2 regions of the Williamsia sp. D3 genome follow, and region 1 is predicted to be linked to the other one. Evidence: riboswitches for the same ligand, from Rfam matches in the RefSeq annotation. Region 1 holds a riboswitch; the other holds the start of a gene.
What was found. Region 1 has a riboswitch for thiamine pyrophosphate ahead of thiC (phosphomethylpyrimidine synthase ThiC). Riboswitches for the same ligand answer to the same signal wherever they lie in the genome.

Region 1 (7,707 bases):
CAGACGTCGGGATCGGTGCGCTCGGCGTCGGTCATCGTGACAACTGTGCCGCCGACACCCCACAGTCCGAAGATGTCGTAGATCGACAGATCGAACTCGAGGTTGGAGACCAGCAGGGCGCTGTCGGCGGCAGTCACACCGAAGCGGTGATGGAGGTCGTCGATGGTGTTCATGACCGCCCGGTGTGGCACCTCGACCCCTTTGGGGATCCCGGTGGATCCGGATGTGAACAACACGTATGCGACGGACTCGCGGTCCGGGATCGCTGCCTCTGTAAGAGGGGCCGGACACTGTGCGGCGTCGGTGTAGGTGAGCGCTGTGAGGCCGGTAGGCAGGTGGGGATCGGGAGTGGCACCCACCCAGGCGACAACCTGTCCGGCGGCAAGAATGTGCGCTCGCCGCGCCGCGGGTTGGTCGTGACCCGCCGGTACGTACGAGGCACCGGCCGCGAGGATGCCCAGGGTGGCGATGATCTGTTCGGGGCCTTTCGGAAGCTGTACCGCGACAGCCTGACCCGGCTTGACACCCGCCTGGTGTAGCGCCCCCGCGACAGCGAGAGCTGCTGCGCCGACCTCACGATAGGTCAACAGGCCCTCGGTGCCGAACCGGATGGCTGCAGCCTCCGGAGTCCTTGCCGCCCATGAGAAGAAGCCCTCGTGCAGCACCTGTCCGCTGGTCGGGTGGTCGGTCGCGTTGACCCTGTCGCGCACCGCACGCTGATCGAGGGGAAGCTGCGGGGTGGTGTCGGCCTCCCAGGCCGCCTTCGAGAGGGTGAGCCTGTCGACCGCGACACGGTACTGGTTGAACATCGCGTCGATGACCCCTGGCGAGAACGCCGATTCGCGCACGTCCCAGTTCAGCAGTAGTCCGCCCCGCACCTCGGTGACCTGCGCATCGAGCAGGACCTGCGGGCCCTGCGAGACAATCCACTCGGGGTCGCCGAAGGTGTGCACCACATCGTCGTCGAACAGCTCACCGAGATTGAGTGCGCTGGTATACACCACCGGCGCGAGCACCTGTTCTCCGCGATGGCGACCGAGGTCACGCAGTACCTCGAGCCCGCTGTACGAGGCATGAGACCCGTTCGCGTGCATCACCTTCTGCAACGCGCGAGCGCGGTCGAGAATGGACGAGTGGGCAGAGGCGTCGACGTCGAGCAAGACAGAGGTGGTGAAGTCGCCGATCAGCCGATCGGCGTCGGGATGTACGGCCTCACGCTGGAACAGGGGAAGATTCAGCAGGAATCGGGGCGAACTAGACCACCGCGCGATCGACTCGGCGAACACCGACGCCAGAGCCATGGCCACCGTCACGCCACGCTCGTGCGCTGCCGCGATGAGGGTCTCCTTGGCTGCCGCATCGATCCAGTGGTGATGACGCACCACTCGGTGCTCATCGGTTCGCTGCGACCGCGGAACCAGCGGAAGTGCTGGGGCCGACGGTAATTCATCGAGCCGATTCGCCCACCACTGCTGATCGCGATCACGATTGACATCCGGGTGTTCGCCGCGCCAGGCGAGGTAGTCCCGATAGGTGAACTCGGCGGCAGGTAGTGAACGGCCGTGATAGGCCGCAGCCAGGTCGGCCAGCATCGTCCGGTAACTCATCGCGTCACCGGCGATCATGTCGACATCGACGTGAAGTCGCGTCCTGCCGTCTGGCAACAGGGTCAGGGTGATGTCGAGGACCTGACCTTCTTCGATCGGCAGCATCTGGTGAGACTTGTTCTGCCGCAACTCGTTCAGGGCCTGCTCGACCTGCGCATCGCCGGCCGATCTGAGATCCACGACGCCGAACACCTCGCGGCCGGGTTCGGCCAGCACGCGCTGGGTACCGTCGGACAGGATCTGTACCCGAAGCATCGGATGCGCCGCGACCAGGTGAGCAACGGCTTCTCGGAGCCGTGACGGGTCCACATCGGCTCCGTCGAACTCGACGTAGAGGTGGGCCGCGACACCGCCCAGGTCCTGACCTTCGGAGCGGCCGATCCAGTAGGCATGCTGCATCGGCGCCAACGGGAAGGGCCCCGACTCGGCGAGCGTCTCGTGCGGGGCGTCCGGCGATGCCGAAACCTGCTGCTCTACAGGAAGAATCGACACCTGGTCGACCTGAGGCCTCGCCGATTCCGGGTGCCCACCGATGAGGTTCGCCCAGGCGGCAACCGAAGGGGCCTCGGCCAGCTGCGCGAAGTTCACGTTGTGGCCCCGTTTGCGCCAGCCACCCGCGATCTTCATCATCCGGATCGAGTCGAGACCCAGTCCGATCAGGTCGGCGTCGTCGTCGATGGTGTCCGGAGAGCACCCGAGTTGCTCGGCGATCTGCCGGCGGATCTCATCGAGGCCGACCTTGTCAGTGGGCTCGGTACCGTCGTTCATCACACGGCTCAGCGGTCGTCGGATGTGCGTTCGACGAGATAGGGCGCGATGCTCCCCAACTTCTCACACGTCTCGATGAATTCCCGCTCGGGAGACGACTGGCCGACGATGCCGGCACCGGCGCGCACCCAGGACCGGCCACCTTCCCGGAAGACCGTGCGCAACGCCAGTGCGGCCTCGAACTCGCCTTCGGACGAGGCGGTCAGAACCGCTCCCGAGTAAAGTCCGCGCCTGGTGGCCTCCAGGCGGTAGATCGCATCCACCGCAGCAGGTTTCGGGATACCAGAGGCGGTGACCGAAGGAAAGAGCACCTCGAGCGCGTCCCAGGGTCCGAACTCCGGCGCCAGCGTTCCCTGCACGGTCGAAGCGAGGTGCTGAACACTGCCCCGTTCGCGGACCACCATGAACTCGGTCACCGCGGTGGTGCCGGGCAGCGCCACCGACTGCACCTCGGTGAATGAGGTACGGACCGAAACCGCGTGTTCCACAATCTCTTTCGAATCCGACACGAGCTCGGCACGAGCGGCTGCGTCGAGTTCGGGAGACCGGCCGAATGCGCGTGTGCCCGCCAGTGGTTCGGTGACGATCCGGCGATTGGCATCAACCGATCCGACGAGCTCCGGGCTGAAACCCGCAGCTTCGAGACCACCGAGCCGAAGCAGGAACGAGCGAGCGGGGTTGTTCTTCTTCCGGCCTTCGCTGTAGGTGGCGGCGATGTCGACGTCGAACGGGACATCGACCCCTCGCGAGATGATCACCTTCTCGTAGTCTCCACGATGGATCTCGGCCACCGCCTTCGCCACGCGACCCCGGTAGTCCGACGGATCGTCGTCGACCGGCAAGGGACTGGGCGACACCGGGTGAGAATGCGGCGCACGGCCCGCCATCTCGCGTAGTCTCTCGGCCAGTTCGTCGCCGGCACCCTCCACCCGGATGCCGTCGGGTTCCACCCACGCCTCGAACTCGGGCACGACGAGGTGGGCGAGCACGCTTCCTGCGGTGAGGTGATCGCCGGCACCGAGACCCGGCGCGCAGAAGTCGAACGCGATCCATCCGTAGACACGCCAATGCGGGAAGGGCAGCCCGGCGAGCGCTGCGGAGATCGCGCCGGCAGGTAGGCCCGACCAGGCTTGTGACGTCGACTCGGTCCCGATCGTCGTGACCACCTCATCGGTGGTGAGCACCACGCTGGCCCGCTGTCCCCCGGCGAAAACCCAGCGATTCTCGCGTTCGTACACGACGTAGTCGTCGGCGACATCCGCCTGCGCCCAGGCCGCACAGATCTGTGCGGCACCGAGGTCCCCGTGGAGCGCCCCGGACTCGTCGCCGCCCTTGTTGTCGCCGCCCTTGTTGTCGCTGTTGGTGTCGATGGTCGCGGTCACGCGATCGCCCCGGCAAATGCTCTGCTGCTCATGGCATCCTCTACTCACCCGCACCACGTGTGGACCCCAGTGGCCCACGGACTTGTCAGGCGTCTTGTCGATCGAAAGTTCGTCCGTGCCCCAATGATCCCAGCAACCGCGGACTTAGGATGGGCTAACTCTCGCGCTTGAGGCTAGCCTAACCAACTGATCTGGGCCAAGTCTACGATCACCACCATGTCTGTGATGCACGACGACAGCGACCTCACGAGCGGTTTCACACCCCACCCCCCGGCGGCCGCGGCGCGGTACCGGGAACTGGGCCTGTGGCGAGAGACACCTCTCTGGCGGATGTTGTGGGACCAGGCCGATGCGACACCGGATGCGCCCGCCGTCTCCGACATCACCCGCACGCTGAGCTATCGCGACCTCGCCGAGTTGTCGGCCCGGCGTGCGGCCGGGTTCGTCGAGGCCGGGCTGCGCCCTGGCGAACGCGTGGTGCTGCAGAACCAGAACTCGGTGGATTTTGCGGTCAACTTCTTCGGCATGCTGCGAGCGGGAATCGCGCCCGTGATGACTCTCCCCGCCCACCGCATCAACGAGATCGCCCATCTGGCTCAGACCGCCGGGGCGGTTGCCTATGTCTGCCACGGCCACGCCGGCGGGTACGACTACCGCGACCTGGCCCACCAGCTGCGCGGGCGCGTCGACACCATCCGCGCGGACTTCGTCGACGGTGGCCGGGGTTCCGAGGCCGCGCCGCCACAGGGCGACCCGAGCCGCCTCGACGTTGTTCCCACCCCCGATCCCGACAGCCCCGCACTCTTCCTGGTATCCGGTGGCACCACGGGTCTGCCCAAACTGATCCCACGCACCCACAACGACTACCGATACAACGCCGAACTCAGCGCCGAGGTGGCCGGGTGGACCTCCTCCGACACCTATCTCGTGGCGCTTCCCGCCGCGCACAATTTCCCGCTGGCCTGCCCAGGGTTGCTCGGCATCATCTCCGTCGGTGGCCACGCGGTGTTCACCGACAACCCCTCTCCCGACCACACCTTCGACCTGATCGAGAAATACCGGGTCACCGCGGTGGCACTCGTGCCGGCCCTGGCCCAGGTCTGGACCGCCGCGACCGAATGGGAACCCGCCGACGTCTCGTCACTGCGGCTGCTGCAGGTGGGCGGGGCCAAGCTCGCCGAATCCGACGCGATTGCGGCGAACGCGGCGTTCGGCGGCGCGGTGCAGCAGGTGTTCGGGATGGCCGAGGGGCTGATCTGTTACACCCGGTCCACCGACGACGAACAAACGGTCACCCGCACCCAGGGTCGCCCGATGAGCGACCACGACGAGGTGCGGGTGGTCGACGAGAACGGTGATGACGTGCCCGACGGCACGGAAGGTGAATTGCTGGTGCGCGGTCCGTACACCATCCGCGGCTACTACCGCGCCGGCGAGCAGGGCCGGCGGTCGTTCACCGACGACGGCTTCTACTGCAGCGGTGATCGTGTGCGGAGACTGGCCTCGGGCCATCTCATCGTCACCGGCCGCATCAAGGACACCATCGTGCGCGGCGGCGAGAACGTGGCGGCCGACGACGTGGAAGAGAACCTCGTCGCCCACAACAACATTCGGCAGGCAGCGGTCGTCGGGGTTCCCGACGACTCTCTCGGCGAACGCATCTGCGCCGTCATCGTCGCCGACGGTCCGGCGCCTGACCTCCCGACCATCCGGCAGTTCCTCGCCGACCGCGGGCTGGCGACGTTCAAGCAACCCGACCAGCTCGAGGTGGTCGCCGGTCTGCCGGTTACCGCGGTCGGGAAGATCGACAAACGCGCATTGCTGCTGCAGCTGACTTGACGAGCGGCGTAAGCTGCCCTTGGACAATAGAAAAGCACGGGGGCTCTCGCGATCCGAGGGCTGAGATGACGGCAGGCGGCCGTCGACCGGATGAACCTGACCGGGTAATGCCGGCGTAGGGAGAAAAATGGTTGACGCCGTAAATTCTGTGACCACGGGCCCGATCCGCGGAAGCTCCAAGACCTACCAGCAGATCGATCATCTGCGGGTACCCGGACGGCGGGTGCACCTGTCGAACGGTGAACACCTCGACCTGTACGACACCTCCGGCCCGTACACCGAGCACAATCCCGAGTTCGACCTCGAAGTCGGTCTGCCGAAGATCCGCGACAGCTGGAACCGGCCCGCGCCGGTGGACGGCGCCAGCACCCAACTCGCCTGGGCAAGAGCAGGTTTGATCACAGACGAGATGCGCTTCATCGCCGCCCGTGAGCAGATGGATCCGGAGTTCGTGCGGTCCGAGGTCGCGATCGGCCGAGCAGTCATCCCGGCCAACCATCGCCACCCGGAGTGCGAGCCGATGATCATCGGCAAGGCGTTCACCGTCAAGGTCAACGCGAACATCGGCAACTCGGCGGTCAGCTCGTCGATCGCCGAAGAGGTGGAGAAGATGGTCTGGGCCACCCGGTGGGGTGCTGACACCATCATGGACCTCTCCACAGGCAAGGACATCCACGCCACCCGCGAGTGGATCATGCGCAACTCACCGGTGCCGGTGGGCACGGTGCCGATCTACCAAGCCCTCGAGAAGGTGAACGGCGATCCGGTCAAGCTGACGTGGGAAGCCTACCGCGACACCGTGATCGAGCAGGCCGAACAGGGTGTGGACTACATGACGGTCCACGCCGGCGTGTTGCTGCGTTACGTGCCGCTCGCCGCGAACCGGGTCACCGGCATCGTGTCGCGAGGGGGGTCCATCATGGCTGCCTGGTGTCTGGCCCACCACGAGGAGTCCTTCCTCTACACCCACTTCGAAGAGTTGTGCGAGATCTTCGCCCGCTACGACATCACGTTCTCCCTCGGAGACGGTCTGCGACCGGGCTCGATCGCCGACGCCAACGACGCCGCCCAGTTCGCCGAGCTACGCACGCTGGGCGAACTCACCAAGATCGCGAAATCACATGGCGTACAGGTGATGATCGAGGGTCCCGGGCACATCCCCATGCACAAGATCGTCGAGAACGTCCGCCTCGAGGAAGAGTTGTGCGAGGAGGCGCCGTTCTACACGCTGGGCCCACTCGCCACCGACATAGCCCCCGCATACGACCACATCACCTCGGCGATCGGCGCGGCGATGATCGCACAGGCCGGTACTGCGATGCTCTGTTACGTGACCCCGAAAGAGCATCTGGGACTTCCCAATCGCGACGATGTGAAGGTCGGGGTGATCACCTACAAGATCGCCGCGCACGCAGCCGATCTGGCCAAGGCTCATCCGCGCGCGCAGGAACGCGACGATGCCCTCTCGCGGGCACGTTTCGAGTTCCGCTGGAACGACCAGTTCAACCTCGCCCTCGACCCCGACACCGCCGTCGAGTACCACGATGAGACGATGCCCGCCGAGCCTGCCAAGACGGCCCACTTCTGTTCGATGTGCGGCCCGAAGTTCTGCTCGATGCGGATTTCCGCGGATGTCCGCGCATACGCCGAAGAGCACAACCTGGTGACCCAGGACGACATCGACCGCAAACTGGCCGCGGACATGGCCGCCAAATCGGCCGAGTTCATGGAAAAGGGTGCGGCCGTATACCTGCCGCTCACCGAAGCCGGCTCGGCACCCGCGACCGGTGTGGGTCCCGTACTTTCGACACCATGACCGACGCCGTGCAGCTCCTACCCCGGGTACCGCTGGGGCAGACACCCGTTCGAGTGATGACCATCGCCGGCACCGACTCCGGCGGTGGCGCAGGCATCAACGCCGACCTGCGGACGATGGCCTTGTGCGGAGTGCATGCCACGGTGGCGGTCGCCGCGGTGACGGTTCAGAATTCGCTGGGCGTCAGCGGTTTCCATCCGATTCCGCCGACTGTCGTGGCCGACCAGATGCGGTCGGTGATCACCGACATCGGGATAGGGGCGGCCAAGACCGGCATGCTCGCTTCAGGCGAGAT
Region 2 (7,707 bases), on a different contig from region 1:
ACACTGGGAATTGAGCGGCCGTCCCGAATTGCCTCCGGCTCCCGACGACGCCCACGACGCGCTCGCCGACGCCCGGCACAACCTGAACAAGTGGCTGGCCATCGAGGCGTTCCGAGGTGAGGGGCAGCTCGATCGCGCGGGGCATTAGGCTGGGCACGTGGTGAACTGGACCGTAGACGTTCCGATTGAAGAACTGCCCGAACTGCCGCCGCTGCCGGGAGACCTGGCAGAGCGATTTGCGCAGGTGCTTGACAAGCCTGCGCTGCAGCAACCGAGCTGGCCTGAGGACAAGGCACGTGCGATGCGCACGGTGCTCGAGAGTGTCCCCCCGATCTGCCTGCCGAACGAGGTCGAGCGCCTCAAGGCGCAGCTCGCCGAGGTCGCGCTGGGACGAGCGTTCTTGCTGCAGGGCGGCGACTGCGCCGAGACCTTCGCCGACAACACCGAACCGCACATCAAGGGCAACATCCGCACCCTGCTGCAGATGGCAGTGGTGCTGACCTACGGCGCCAGCATGCCTGTGGTCAAGGTGGCCCGCATCGCGGGCCAGTACGCCAAGCCGCGCTCGTCCGACACCGATGCCCTGGGGCTGCCGTCCTACCGCGGCGACATGGTGAACGGCTTCGTCGCCGAACAGTCCGTCCGAGAGCACGATCCGTCTCGACTGGTGCGGGCGTACGCCAACGCCAGTGCCGCGATGAACATGGTGCGAGCGCTCACCGGCGCAGGTCACGCCGACCTCCACCGCGTGCACGACTGGAACCGGGAGTTCGTGCGCACATCGCCGGCCGGTGCGCGTTACGAGGCGCTCGCCTCGGAGATCGATCGTGGGCTGCGGTTCATGGACGCATGCGGGGTTCGCGACTCGAACCTGGAATCGGCAGACATCTACGCCTCACACGAGGCTCTCGTGCTCGACTACGAGCGTGCGATGCTGCGGCTGGCCGACGACCCGGAAGACCCCGACAGCGGCAAGAAGGTGCTGTACGACCTGTCCGCGCACTTCTTGTGGATCGGCGACCGGACCCGACAGCTCGACGGAGCGCACATCGCCTTCGCCGAGCTGATCTCCAACCCGATCGGTCTCAAGATCGGCCCGAGCACCACGCCCGAGCTCGCCGCCGAGTACGTCGAGCGACTCGATCCGCACAACGTGCCCGGCCGTCTCACCCTGGTCGCCCGGATGGGCAACGGCAAGGTTCGTGACCTGCTGCCGCCGATCGTCGCGGCGGTCGAGGCCACCGGGCACAAGGTGATCTGGCAGTGCGATCCGATGCACGGCAACACCCACGAGGCGAGCACCGGCTTCAAGACCCGCCACTTCGACCGCGTGGTCGACGAGGTGCAAGGTTTCTTCGAGGTCCACCACGCACTGGGAACCCATCCCGGTGGCGTGCACATCGAACTCACCGGGGAAGACGTCACCGAGTGTCTCGGTGGTGCACAGGACATCTCGGACATGGATCTGGCCGGCCGATACGAGACCGCGTGTGATCCGCGGCTGAACACCCAGCAGTCACTGGAGCTGGCGTTCCTCGTCGCGGAGATGCTCCGGGGGTAACCCGCTCGACGTCGTGGTCGGTGTCTCAGTCCTTGACGAGGCCGCCGTCGACCACCAGGTTCTGACCGGTCACCGCCCGTGCCCACGGTGACGCGAAGAACAGAACCGCGTCGGCGAACTCGGCGGGAGTGGTGACCCGTCGCAGAGGCGTGCTCTGGGCGATGAGATCGAACACCGCCTCGGGGGTGGCGGCGCTGGCGTCGGTGGTTCGCAGCAGGCCACCGGACACCATGTTGACGGTGATCGACTCGGGTCCGAGATCGGCCGACAAAGTCCGCGTCAACGCGAGCAGTGCAGCCTTGGCCGCGGTGTAGTCGTGGTAGGGCACAACCGGGTTCTGGACGAGGTTGGTCCCGATGGTGACGATGCGGCCGAATCCCGCCTCGCGCATCCCGGGCAGAGCTGCCTGTGTGGTGTGCAGGGCGCCGGCAACACTGCCCCGTAGTTGGGCGTCGAACGCCTGCCATTCGATGGCGTCGACTGCCGGCCGTGCATCGCCGTTGAACGAGAAATCGATCAGCGCGTTGTTGATCACGGTGGTGACGGGAGCTCCGAAATGCGCACGGGCGGTTGCGAACATGTCCAGCACGGCATTCCGATCGGTGACATCTGCCTGCACGGCCAGGCATCGGCCGGCCCCCAGTTGGTCGGCGAGCGCGTCGGCGGCCGCCTGGCTGCGGTGGAAGTTGATGACCACCCGCGCGCCCTGGAGAGCGAACGCCCGGGTGATGGCGGCGCCGAGTCCACGGGCCCCGCCGGTCACCAGGACGATCTGCTCGGACAGTGGCCGGTGATCGGAATCGTTCTCGGGCGCAACTGAGTTCACGATGGACATCCCTCCGCCAGCATTACCTGGTCAGGTACAGCGGGTCTGATCTCAGCCGACGTGTTCGGCACCCCGTGTCACCGGCAATCACATCACACCGGGCCACTCGAAGGAGACCGGGCATGTTCGCCGGTCGGGCAACCTCAGGGGAACGAGGTGATCTGCACCGTACTGCCCTGCTTCACCCGGGTACCGCCACCCGGATTCTGCCCGACCACGAGCGACACACTCGAGCGCGTCAGGCCCCGGCTGTCCACGGAGAGGCCGGCCGCCTCGAGTTTGCTCTTCGCGGTCCCGACCGTGTCGCCGGTGACGTTCGGGACATCGACGCCGTCGGATACGAAGATGCGCACGACCGGGTCGCGAGGGTCCACCCGCGCCCCGAAGGCGGGGCTGGCCGTGGTGATGGTGCCCGCCTTCGCGTCACCGTCGGTGGACGTGCCGCCGTCTTGCGCGATCAGCCCCGCGTCTTGCAGGACCCGCCTCGCCTCGTCGGGGGTCTTGCCGGACAGGTCCGGCACCTTGATCGCGTCGGACACCACGAGTGTGACGGTGCTGCCCGGCTCCGCGAGGGTGCCCGCGCCGGGGTCGGTGCCGATCACCTTGCCGCCGTCGACATCCGGGCTGAACTCCTTGCGGACGGTGCCGGCCTTGAGTTTCGCCGTCTTGAGCAGTGCGGTGGCGTCGTCCTGATCGCGTCCCGCCACATCGGGCACCGAGATCGGCTCGGGGCCTCTGCTGGTGATGATCTGCACTTCACTGCCGACCGCAACCGTGGTGCCGGAACTGGGACTGAGTGAGACCACCGAGCCCTTCGGCGCGGTGGCGCTGTACTGCTGGCGTGCAACCACGGGTGTGAGAGTGCGGTCGCGTAGACGTTTCTCGACCACGGCGAGCGGATCACCAGAGGAGAGGTCCGGGACTTTGGGCTGTCCCACCGAATACGACAGATCGACGTCCGAGAATCTGCTGACGCGCGTGCCGGGCGCGGGCTCGACGGCCATCACCTGGTCGACCGGCAGCTCGTTGTCGTAAGTCGGCTTGTCCACCACGTCGAGTCCGGCGTCTTCGATCGCCTCGGTGGCTGCCACGCGGTCCATCCCGTTCAGTTCCGGAACGGTGGTGAAGCGACCCGACCCGAGCCACCATCCGGCGACGCCGAGCGTCGCGGCGAGCAGCACCACCACGAGCACCCAGATCAGCGCATTGCGGCGCGACTTGCGCCGGCGTTCCTCGAACTCGGCGGCATGCGACAGCAACATGGGCGAGCCGGGCGGCGGGCCCTGGGCGTAGGCGGGTGGGGGCGTGGGCGGTTGAGGCGGTCCGTGACCTTCGGGTTGCCGGGTGTCCGGTGGAAGTGTCTGCACACGAGTCGGGTTACGGACGTCGGGTTGCGCGGCGGACTTGGCCGGCAACGGGTCGGTGAGGTCCGGGTCGACGGCGGCCCCGGGACGGTGTTGCTGACGGTCGCGGAACGCGACCATGGTCTCGCGTTCGGCGGAGCGGGTCGGCGCCGGGACGGTGAACGCGGGCAGCTGCAGATCGTCCGCGATCTCGTCGAGTACCTCGCGCATGTGATGTCCGTCGCGATAGCGATCCGCGGGGTTGCGGGCGGTCGCGGTGAGGACGAACTCATCGAACTCGCGGGGCACACCCGGGATCACCGAACCCGGCGGCGGGACGTCGTTGTGCAACCGCTGGTAGGCCAGACCCAGGGCGGTGTCGCCGGTGAAAGGTGTTCGGCCGGTGAGCATCTCGAACACCAGGATGCCGGTTGAGTACACGTCGGAACGAGCATCGGCCGACGCGGTTTCCACCTGTTCGGGGGAGAGGTAGGCAGCTGTTCCGAGGATCACGCTGTTGGAGGTGATCCCGGCGGCAGCGATCGCCCGGACCAACCCGAAGTCGACGACCTTGACCTCCCCGTCGTCGGAGATGAGGACGTTCTCGGGTTTGACGTCGCGGTGCACCAGCCCGGCACGATGCGCGGCACCGAGTGCTCCCAGGACCGGCGCCGCGACCGCGGTGACCGCGTGGGGTGGCATCGGTCCGCGCTCACGCAGCAACTCGCGCAGGGTGCCGCCCTGGACGAGTTCCATCACCAGGAATGCGTAGTCGCCGTCCGCGCCCTGGTCGTACACCGCGACCAGGCCGGGGTCCTTCAGCCGGGCAACCGACCGGGCCTCGAACTCCAGGCGGGCAAGGAACTGCGGGTCGGCCGAGAAACGCGGATCCATGACCTTGACCGCCACCGGACGATCGAGGCGCAGATCCATGCCCAGGTACACACTCGACATCCCGCCGCGGGCGATCAGCGCATCGATCCGATAGCGACGCTCGATCAGGACGCCGAGCAACACGTCGGACGGGGCGTTCACCAACTTGGGCCTTTCTCGGCAGGGCGGGACACGAGCAACGAGTCCACCCTAGCGAGGGAGTGTCGAGAAAAGATCACGGAACACGTGTGGCGCCCGCGCCCGGACCGGTGATTCGACGCTTCGACCATCGCCTGGGTACGCTCGTCCCCGTGGGTTCCGTACCGCTTTCCGAAGACACGCTGCCTGCTGACGTCGAGGTGTTGTCGGTGTCGCAGGTCTCCTCCCGAATGGGATTCTCGAACAGCAAGATCCTCAACCTGATCACCGACCACCAGTTGCTCGCGGTTCGCCGTGACGGGCAGGTGGCCATCCCGGCCCTGTTCTTGGACGGCCCGGAGATCACCAAACACCTTCCCGGGCTCATCGATGTCCTCCTCGACGGCGGCTTCAGCCGCGACGAGGCCTTGCGGTGGCTGTTCACGCCTCACGATGACCTCGCCATCACCCCGGCTCAGGCACTGCACGGGCATCAGGCCCGTGAGATGGTGCGCCGGGCCCAGGCAGAAGCGTTCTGACCAGTCCCTCCTGATCGGTCCGGCCGGGTACCGGTGCTCAGGACCGGGCAAGCGTGCGGCCCCGGGTGCTCACGGCACGGGCGACGTGACCGAGGCGGGCCGGTTTTGACACCCGCACGCGTTCGGTGAGTACCCGGTAGCCGCTACGTTCCACCTCATCGAGGATCGCGCGGTACATGGTGAATGCTGCTCGGATGCCCGGCCGGCTCGACGGCGACAGCATCTCGATTCCCGGTTCGGCGCGGCGATATTCGGCACGGGTCACCGCGATCAGATGCGCCAGGGCACGGCGTAATTCACCCGGTACCTGACCTGTGCGTCGGCACCGTCGCAGCATGGATTCGTCCACCCCGAAGATCGCGAGTTCGTCGGTAGGTAGGTAGATGCGGTCGCGATCGAGGTCTTCGCCGGCGTCCCGGATGAAGTTGGTCAGCTGGAATGCGTCGCCGAGCGCTCGGGCGGGAGCGATGGCGACATCCCCGTCGACCACCGTGCCCAGGATCGGCAACATCTGCAATCCGATCACGCTTGCCGACCCGTACATGTAGTCGCGCAGTTCGGCCATCGTCCGATACCGCGCGACGTGGACGTCGCTCTCGGGAATGTCCATCCTCATCGATCGCATGAACGCGTCGAAGTACCGGCGGTCGATGTCGAAAGTGGTGATGGTGTCCGCGACCGCCAGCACTTCGGGCCGGCGGGGGAGATGCCCCGGATCGGACAGGGCCGCGTGCAGGTCGGCCTCGATCGCGTCGAGTGCGGACAGTCGGTGTTGCCCGGATCCCGTGTCGACGATGTCGTCGACCATGCGCGCGAAACCGTAGAGCGCATAGACCCCGGCACGTTGTCGCCGCGAGAGCAGTTGCGTACCAAGGTAGTAAGTGCGGCCATGGGTGGCGGTGAGCTTGCGGCAGTGCTCGTAGGCGGGTTCGAGTCGCCCATCACCGATCATGCGGGTGCTCCGGTGACGGGGGCGGGGGAGGGTCCACGGGTCACCCGGCGCAGACGCAGGGGGTCCTCGCGGATCAACGACCAACCCGCAAGTGCCGAGAGGGCAACGGCGACAACCACATCGGTCAGCTTGTACATGAAGATCTCGTCGTCCGGCCCGAACACCTGGAGGAGGAACACCGAATAGAACACGATGGCCACGACCGCCCATCGCTCGATGGTGAAGGCGGCAGCCAGCACAAGCGCCCAGGTGTAATACCAGGGCAGCGTGGACGGTTCGAGTAACAGGACGGCGAGCATGGCCCACGCCATCCCGGTGACCGCGGCGCGCTCGCCTCGTCGGAACCACAACCAGAGACCCACCAGGGTGAGCGCCAGGACAACCGACCCCACCGCGCGCGTCACCTCGAGCACCGGCAACAGGGGCAAGGCGGTGAAAGGTGATGCGCCAAAAGCGATGAGGTGCGCCACCGCGGTGGGAATGGTCAGCCAATTGATGATCTTTGCCGCCCACGTCAGCCCCAGCAGCCAGCCGAACCCGTGGCCGACGAGCAACGTCAGCAGTCCGAAGACGGCCCCGGACACCCCGATGATCCAGGCGAGAACGCGAGCCACGTCCTTGGGGCGGACATCACGCTCATCACGGATGTGGGACAACCAGATCCACAACACGAAGGGGATGGCGACACCGGCGGTGATCTTGATCGACATGGCGAGTGCGAGAACGCCGACGCCGACAACGTGTCTGCGTGTCACCACGAGCGTGACCCCGGCGATCAGGACGCCCATCATCAGCAGCTCGACGTGCGGTCCTCCCACCAGGTGCACCAGCACAAGAGGATTGAGGACGGCGAGCCAGAGCGCCAGAGCGGGGTCGGTGCCGAAATGCCTCGCCAGCTTCGGAAGCGCCCACAACGTCAAGAACAGCCCGGGCACCAGGACCAGCCGCATGACCAGCACACCCACGACGGGTTCGTCGCCGGTCACCCGGGTGACCGCGCCCGTGAGCGACATGAACGCGGGACCATAGGGAGCTGTGGTGGTCGCCCATACCTGGGCCATCGAGTCGAGCAGGGCCCCGGGCTGTACGGCAGGCCCATCGGCATATGGGTTGAATCCGTCGCGTAACAACGCCCCCTGGGCGAGATACGCGTACACATCTCGGCTGTAGAGCGGCACGGCGACCATCAGGGGCGCCGACCACGCGATGGCTGCCCAGCCGACAGTGCGGGCGGCGCCGTCGGTCGGGGTGGCGGCGCGGAGGGTGCGACCCACGCGCACCCAGGCGACCACCATCACCGCGACACCAAGCCAGAACGACATCCCCGCCAGGGTTTTCCCGTGTCCGAACGACAGCCATGACAATCCCAGATCCTGCAGTGAGGTCTGATTCCGCGGGATGTCGCCGACTCCGAAGCTCCCGATGGTGACGAGCAATGATCCGGCGAAACCGAGCAGGACGGATCCGCCGATCGC

Region 2: linked by a shared signal. The riboswitch ahead of W823_RS31235 (3-oxoacyl-ACP reductase) and the one ahead of thiC (phosphomethylpyrimidine synthase ThiC) in region 1 are both predicted to bind thiamine pyrophosphate.

Annotation. Positions count from the first base shown of each region.
Region 1 is NZ_AYTE01000013.1:9,000-16,706, forward strand. It holds gene W823_RS38115 (non-ribosomal peptide synthetase) at 1-2,375, opposite strand, end outside; gene W823_RS38120 (salicylate synthase) at 2,384-3,658, opposite strand; gene W823_RS38125 ((2,3-dihydroxybenzoyl)adenylate synthase) at 3,983-5,596, shown strand; TPP riboswitch at 5,627-5,731, shown strand; gene thiC (phosphomethylpyrimidine synthase ThiC) at 5,724-7,412, shown strand; gene thiD (bifunctional hydroxymethylpyrimidine kinase/phosphomethylpyrimidine kinase) at 7,409-7,707, shown strand, end outside.
Region 2 is NZ_AYTE01000001.1:11,410-19,116, reverse strand. It holds gene W823_RS31245 (polyadenylate-specific 3'-exoribonuclease AS) at 1-148, shown strand, start outside; gene W823_RS31240 (class II 3-deoxy-7-phosphoheptulonate synthase) at 158-1,561, shown strand; gene W823_RS31235 (3-oxoacyl-ACP reductase) at 1,587-2,396, opposite strand; TPP riboswitch at 2,379-2,472, opposite strand; gene pknB (Stk1 family PASTA domain-containing Ser/Thr kinase) at 2,531-4,765, opposite strand; gene W823_RS31225 (Rv2175c family DNA-binding protein) at 4,915-5,280, shown strand; gene W823_RS31220 (phytoene/squalene synthase family protein) at 5,318-6,232, opposite strand; gene W823_RS31215 (alpha-(1->6)-mannopyranosyltransferase A) at 6,229-7,707, opposite strand, start outside.